Regions from separate parts of the Nonomuraea sp. NPDC049504 genome, predicted to be linked through region 1. Evidence: riboswitches for the same ligand, from Rfam matches in the RefSeq annotation. Region 1 holds a riboswitch; the other holds the start of a gene.
What was found. Region 1 has a riboswitch for cyclic di-AMP ahead of AB0K28_RS16885 (CHAP domain-containing protein). Riboswitches for the same ligand answer to the same signal wherever they lie in the genome.
Positions count from the first base shown of each region.

Region 2: another riboswitch for cyclic di-AMP. It lies ahead of AB0K28_RS35615 (GH25 family lysozyme); the one in region 1 lies ahead of AB0K28_RS16885 (CHAP domain-containing protein).

Region 1 is NZ_JBFAPT010000008.1:3,324-6,526, forward strand. It holds cyclic di-AMP (ydaO/yuaA leader) riboswitch at 40-186, shown strand; gene AB0K28_RS16880 (CHAP domain-containing protein) at 200-832, shown strand; cyclic di-AMP (ydaO/yuaA leader) riboswitch at 1,110-1,265, shown strand; gene AB0K28_RS16885 (CHAP domain-containing protein) at 1,279-2,040, shown strand; gene AB0K28_RS16890 (DEAD/DEAH box helicase family protein) at 2,133-3,203, opposite strand, start outside.
Region 2 is NZ_JBFAPT010000022.1:172,721-175,923, forward strand. It holds gene AB0K28_RS35610 (SDR family oxidoreductase) at 1-671, shown strand, start outside; gene AB0K28_RS35615 (GH25 family lysozyme) at 685-1,413, opposite strand; cyclic di-AMP (ydaO/yuaA leader) riboswitch at 1,426-1,567, opposite strand; gene mqo (malate dehydrogenase (quinone)) at 1,758-3,200, opposite strand.

The DNA of each region.
Region 1 (3,203 bases):
AGACCGCCTCTCACCAGCATGAACGTCGTGACTGCGGGTGTGATGCGGCCGCCGAATTCGCGATCTCGCGGAGCCGGGGACCCACATGTTCCTGGGGTGAATCGGCGCGCTCCGCAGGAGCGTTCCGTAGGGCACTTCCACGCCCGAACCCGTCAGCTAACCCGGTAGGCGGCATGGAAGCAAGGAGCAATTTCCACTCATGCGTAAGAACGTCTTCGCCCATGCCCTGAAGCCCGCGACCCTTGGCGGGTTGGCCGCCGCGGCCAGTGTGGCTACAGGCGCGATGCTCGCCGGCACGCCAGCCTTCGCCGCCGACCACCAAGCCCAGAAGCCTGCGACGCAGGCGTCCGCGCAGTCGGTGCTGAAGATCGCTGAGTCGCAGATCGGCGTGGCAGAGAACGCCGCGGGTGGCGGAACGCCGTTCCACAGCTGGTACATGTCCTCCCAGCGGGCGAAGGAGACCATCGCCCGTGACGGCGGCAGCGTGCAGGCCTACGCCAACGCGCCGTGGTGCGCCATGTTCGTCTCCTGGGTGGGCGAGAAGGCGGGTGCCCGTTCGACCGTGGGCTGGGATGCGTACACCGTCACCTGGGCCAAGTGGTTCCAGGCCAACAAGAAGTGGGGCACGCTCGCCAAGCCCGGCGCCGTCGTCTTCTACGACTGGAACGGCAAGAGCACTACGGGCATCGACCACATGGGCCTGGTCAAGCAGGACAACGGCAACGGGACGATCACCACGGTCGAGGGCAACACCGGCAACGGCAAGGTCGAGCAGCGGATCCGGCCCAAGTCGCAGGTGGTGGGCTACGGGTACCCCGAGTACAAGGCCTGACCTGTAAGCAGGCCGACAGAGAGCTCCTTGCCAGTGCGATGGTCAAGGGAACACGGGTGGTGCAGGACGACTTCCTGCACCACCCGTTGCATGTGAAGCCTGCCTGAGGCACGGTGAGCGGCCGGCGCCGTGCAGCCTCCGTATAGGCGGGGCAAGGTAGGGCCCAAGCTGCACTCCCCGCGCGGGGTAGATCTTTTTCGCATAGCATCACAAACAGGTCAACCCATCTACTACAGTGCATCGTACTGGTCGGGTGACCTGGCTTCTCCCGAAGTCGATCGGCCAGCCGCTCAATCCCGGCGTGTCCGGGAACCGGGGAACCAACCGCGTGGAGCGATCCACGTACGGGGTGAATCCGCCGCAGGTGCGGCGGTAGGGCGTCTCCTGGCCCGAATCCGTCAGCTAACCCGGTAGGCGGTCGAGGAGAAGGGCTATTCCCCCGGCCTATGGCATCCATTGACGAGGGCCTGCTTGAGGCTGCCCAGAAGTATCTCGGCTACCAGGAGCAGAGCAGCGGCTACACCAGGTTCGGCGACTGGTACTACGTCAACGTGGATTCCAGCGACTCCTACTTCAGGACCGCTCCCTGGTGTGACATGTTCATCACCTGGGCCGCCAACCAGGCGGGCGTCGAGAAGTATGTCGGCGAGTTCGCCTACACGGTGGACCACGCAAGGTGGTTCAAGTCGCAGGGAGCATGGAGCAACAGGCCTGAACCGGGTGCGATCGTGTTCTACGACTGGAGCGGCTCCAAGGACCTCGGCGGCATCGATCACGCGGGCATCGTGGAGCGGGTGGACGGTGAGAGGATCTCCACGATCGAGGGCAACGTCGACAGGGTGTGGCTCAAGCGCAAGGAGCGCGATCAGAACAAGGTCGTCGGGTACGGACTGCCGAAGAAAGTGCGGGAAAAGATGGGAGACGGCGGCAGAGAGGTCTACATCATCGAGGGTGAGTTAGGTTCCCCTCCACTGCAGCCGGCCGCCTTCGGCAAGGCAGGGCCTCCCAAAGCCGCCACAGCATCCGTGACCTCGGCCTCGCCCGACAGCATGACTTTGATCGACGTGATGGCTGTTCCGGCAGGCTCTCTCGCCATGCTGATCGGCGCGACCCTGATCATCAAGCGAGCAAGAGCGCGCCGCGTCGCCGTCGTGGCTGGGCGGCATCGCAAAGTGGCCTGCGGCCGACATCGAACTCCTTCTGACTAGCCAGCTGGCTCGCTCGTACCAACTTGAGGCGTCGCGGGAGGCAGACGCAAGATCGCCTTCCTGTACACGTAGACAAGCGGGGTGAACAAGCCTTATGCACTGCAATGGACGGTGAGTGACGCGTCGGCGGTGTGGCGGACATGAAGTTCGGTGGCGGCCAGCTGCTCCAGCTGGTCAAAGGATGCCTGCGCCTTCGACAGCCCAGGCTGAACGATGACGATCTCGAAGGTGTACCGAAGAAGCTTCGCCCGGTCTCGCAGCCGGTACAACGCGGCGAGGTCGCCGGCTTCCCAGGGTGAGACGCCGGTTCTCGCATACTTCTTGCGCGCGCGCTGCGCCAAATGCTGGAAGAGCCGCGTGGGGTTCTCGCGCCAGCGGACGCTCTTCATCGCCTGGCCGCAGACCTCGTACAGGTCCTTCACTTGTGCAGCAGCCTTTCCCGTGCGCGCGTACTTGCAGTGCACAAGGCGGACAAGAAGATGATCGCTGTTGAGCGCCATGGCCACGACATCAGCGACTTCGCCGGCACCGTCGTCGTCCAGCACGACATCCCAGTGACGCTCACTGAGCAGGTCCCGGATGGCCCTGGCCTGGATGGAGTGGGGTAGCTTCGCCGACTCCTGCGACTCCACCCTGAGGTCGGTGCCCGTCCAATCGAGGGCGATGAGCCTTTCCCGAGGGTAGGGCTCGATGTCCTGGTCGATCCGCAGCAGAACGCCATCCGGTTGCAGCATGAGATCGCCTTGGAACAGTACGGTCAGTCCCACTGTGTTCAGCCATTGGCTCAAGGACAGGGACGAGTTCCTGGCGTGGACGATCAGCTCGCTGGACGACAGGCATTGGTAGAAGAGTTTCCCTGCTTGGATGTCAAGCTGGTACGGAACGGTCCAGTGATCGGTGGCAACCTCGAACACGACAGGGCCGGTGGTCGAGCTGTTGTCCGGGCGGAGGTCGGCGTCGAGGATCCAATATCGGCGACCGTCGTACTCCAGCTGGAGGGTCTCAGTGGCCAGATCGTAGAGGTTCCATGGCCATTCGAGGGACAGGACCGCGGCGGTGGGGCGCTCCTGAATCGGTTCGGGCAGAATGAAGTTCGCGATGATGTCCTCGATGCTGATCGAGTCGTCGAGCAGGCGCGGGCCGATCTCGTTGCACCAGTCACG
Region 2 (3,203 bases), on a different contig from region 1:
ACGAGGCGGTGGCGGCCTCGCCGCGCACCGGGGTGAACACGCTCACCGGCGAGGGTCTCGCCGAAGCGCTGGAGGGGGCGCAGGTGGTGGTCGACGTGTCGAACGCGCCGTCGTTCGAACCGGCCGCCGTCCTGGAGTTCTTCGAGACCTCCACCGGCAACCTGCTGGCCGCCGAGTCTGAGGCGGGGGTCGGGCACCATGTCGCGTTGTCCATCGTGGGCACCGAACGCATGCCGGATAACGGATATTTCCGGGCGAAGGTCGCGCAGGAGCGGCTGATCGAGAAGTCGGGGATCCCGTACTCGCTGGTGCACGCGACCCAGTTCTTCGAGTTCGTGAAGGGCATCGCGGACGAGGCCGCCGACGGGGGAGTGGTGCGCATCGCGCCGGTGCTGTTCCAGCCGATCGCCGGGGACGACGTGGCGGCGGCGCTGTGCGAGGTCGCGGAGGGTACGCCGCTCAACGGCCGGCTGGAGGTCGCCGGGCCGGAACGGGTCAGGATGGACGAGTTCGTCCGGCAGGCGCTGGCGGGGCTCGGTGACCCCCGTGAGGTGGTCACCGACCCGCACGCGCGTTACTTCGGGAGCGAGCTCGGCGAGCACTCGCTCGTGCCGCTGGGGGAGGCGCGGCTCGGCGAGGCTCGCTACGGCGACTGGGCCGCCGCCCGGTAGCACGCCCGAGACGTCAGACGGACTGGCGGCCCAGGGCGCGGAGCTGGTCGGGCGTCAGAGCCGAGACGTTCTGGTCGATGGGGACGTCCGTGTACTGGTGGATCGCCCACGACTTCCAGTCGGCCGGCGGCGTGATCGCGCCCTTGGCCCGGCTGTAGTGGGCGACCCAGAGCGGGTACTGCGCCAGGCCGTGGCCGTAGGTGTCGGCGAAGTTCCAGCCGCTGTAGAAGAGCGGCTTGGTGCCGGTCTGGTTCTCCACGTACGACAGCCACGCCTTGGCCCAGGTGTTGACCTCGGCGACGGACTTGCCGTCGGTCGTCTCCAGGTCGAGGACCAGCAGGTCACCGGCCTTGGCGGGCTGGGCGTTCACCGCGGCCAGGAAGTGGTTGGCGTCGGCGATGGGGTCGTCGGCGGGGTGGCCGTAGTGGTAGGCGCCGCGCACGATGCCCTTCTCGCCGAGCTCCCGCCAGTGCCTGGCGAAGGAGGAGTCGACGAAGTCGGTCCCCTCGGTGGCCTTGATGATGCCGAACTGCGCCGAGCTGGAGCTCCAGTCGTACAGCGGCTCGTAGTGGGAGATGTCCAGGCCGTAGGTCAGGGCGGAGCTGTGCTGGGCCGCCTCGTGCGGGGCGACCTGGTCGGTGGTGGAGGCGTGTGCGGTGCCGGTGACGGCGGTGACGGCGGCGAGTACGGCTCCGCCGAGCGCCAGTCCGAGGCGCTTGCGGTTCTCGGCAAGCTTGGCCATGCGGATGTTGACTCCTTGCTTCCATGCCGCCTACCGGGTTAGCTGACGGGTTCGGGACTGGAAGTGCCCTACGGACGCGCATGAGCGGGCGTCCGATTCACCCCGGAAAGTGGGTCCCCGGTTCCGCGGGACGCGGATTCGGCGGCCGTACGCCGGAGGCGGCGTACGGTCCGGTCAAAGATGCGAGGTCACGCGCTGCGGTGGTCCCTCGACCCGCAAAAAGTACATAATTCGCAAAAGTATCTGCAAGTACTCCAAAGGGACTTTCACTCCGCTGGCCTGGTAAGCGGTTCGAAATCCCCGTGTACGTCGCGGATTCGGAAATGGGTAAAGTTTTCCGGCACTCACTCCAGACGGAGCGTGCTGGCCGTCCTCGAGAGGGTCTCCGGCGGCGGCGCGGCGCCGTACGACGGCACGAGCTCGCGCAACGCCGGCCGCCAGCCGTCCACCCGGCCGGGGAAGGCACGTCCGAGCACGTCCAGCATGATCGCCACGGACGCCGACGCCCCGGGTGAGGCCCCGAGCAGGGCGGCGAGCCCGCCGTGGGCCGACGTCACCACCTCGGTGCCGAACCCGGCGATCGACCCGCGCCCGTTCACCGGCTTGACCACCTGCACCCGCTGGCCCGCGGTGATCGGCTCCCAGTCCTCCGCCCGCGCCTCGGGGACGAACCTGCGCAGCGCCCGCAGCCGGTCGCCGCGCGTCTGCACGAGCTGCTCGACCAGGTAGCGCAGCAGGGCCGGCTCGGCGCGGGCGGCGCCGAGCAGCGTCATGACGTTGCCGGGCGTGACGGATCCCGGCAGGTCGGTGAGCCTGCCGCGTTTGAGGAAGCGCGGCGAGAACGCGGCGAAGGGCCCGAACATCAGGTACGTCCGCCCGTCCACGACCCGGGTGTCGAGATGCGGCACCGACAGGGCGGGCGCGCCCGGCTCGGCGTGGCTGTAGACCTTGGCGCGGTGCCCGGCCACCAGTTCGGCCCGGTCCGTACGCAGGAACCGCCCGCTGATCGGAAACCCCCCGTACGCCCGCGTCTCCGCCACCCCGGCGCTCTGCAGCAGCGGCAGCGTACCCCCGCCCGCCCCCAGGAACACGAACGACCCGCGCACCCCGTAGTCGCGGGCACCCGCCAGGTCGCACACGCGCAACCGCCACGACCTGCGGTCACGGGAGAGCCCGCGCACCTCGTGCCCGGTCCGCACCTCGACGCCGTCACGTTCGAGCGCGGCGAACAGCCGCCGGGTCAGCACGCCGTAGTCGACGTCGGTGCCGCCGCGAGAACGGCACAGCGCCACCTGCTCACCGGCGGGCCGACCGGCGAACATGAGCGGCAGCAGCTCCGCCATCACCGCCCGGTCGCGGATGAATTCGAGCCCTTCGAACAGCGGATGATCGCGCAGCGCCGCATGCCGCAGCCGCAGGTGCTCGACCCCGGCCGCGCCCCGGGCGAAGGAGAGGTGTGGCACCGGCCGGATGAACCCCGCAGGATCGCCCAGCGTGCCCTCCTCGACCAGGCTCGCCCACAGCTGCCGGGAGAGCTGGAACTGCTCGTTGATCGCGATGGCCCCGCCCACGTCGATCGAGCCGTCGCCGGTGAGCGGTGTGTAGTTGAACTCGCACAGTCCCGCGTGCCCGGTGCCGGCGTTGTTCCAGGCCGACGAGCTCTCCAGGCCGGGGCCGTCGAGCCGCTCCAGGACGAGCACCGACCAGTCCGGCTGCACGCGGCGCAGCAGCACGCCCAGGGTGGCGCTCATGATGCCACCGCCGACCAGGACCACGTCGTAGCCCATCCC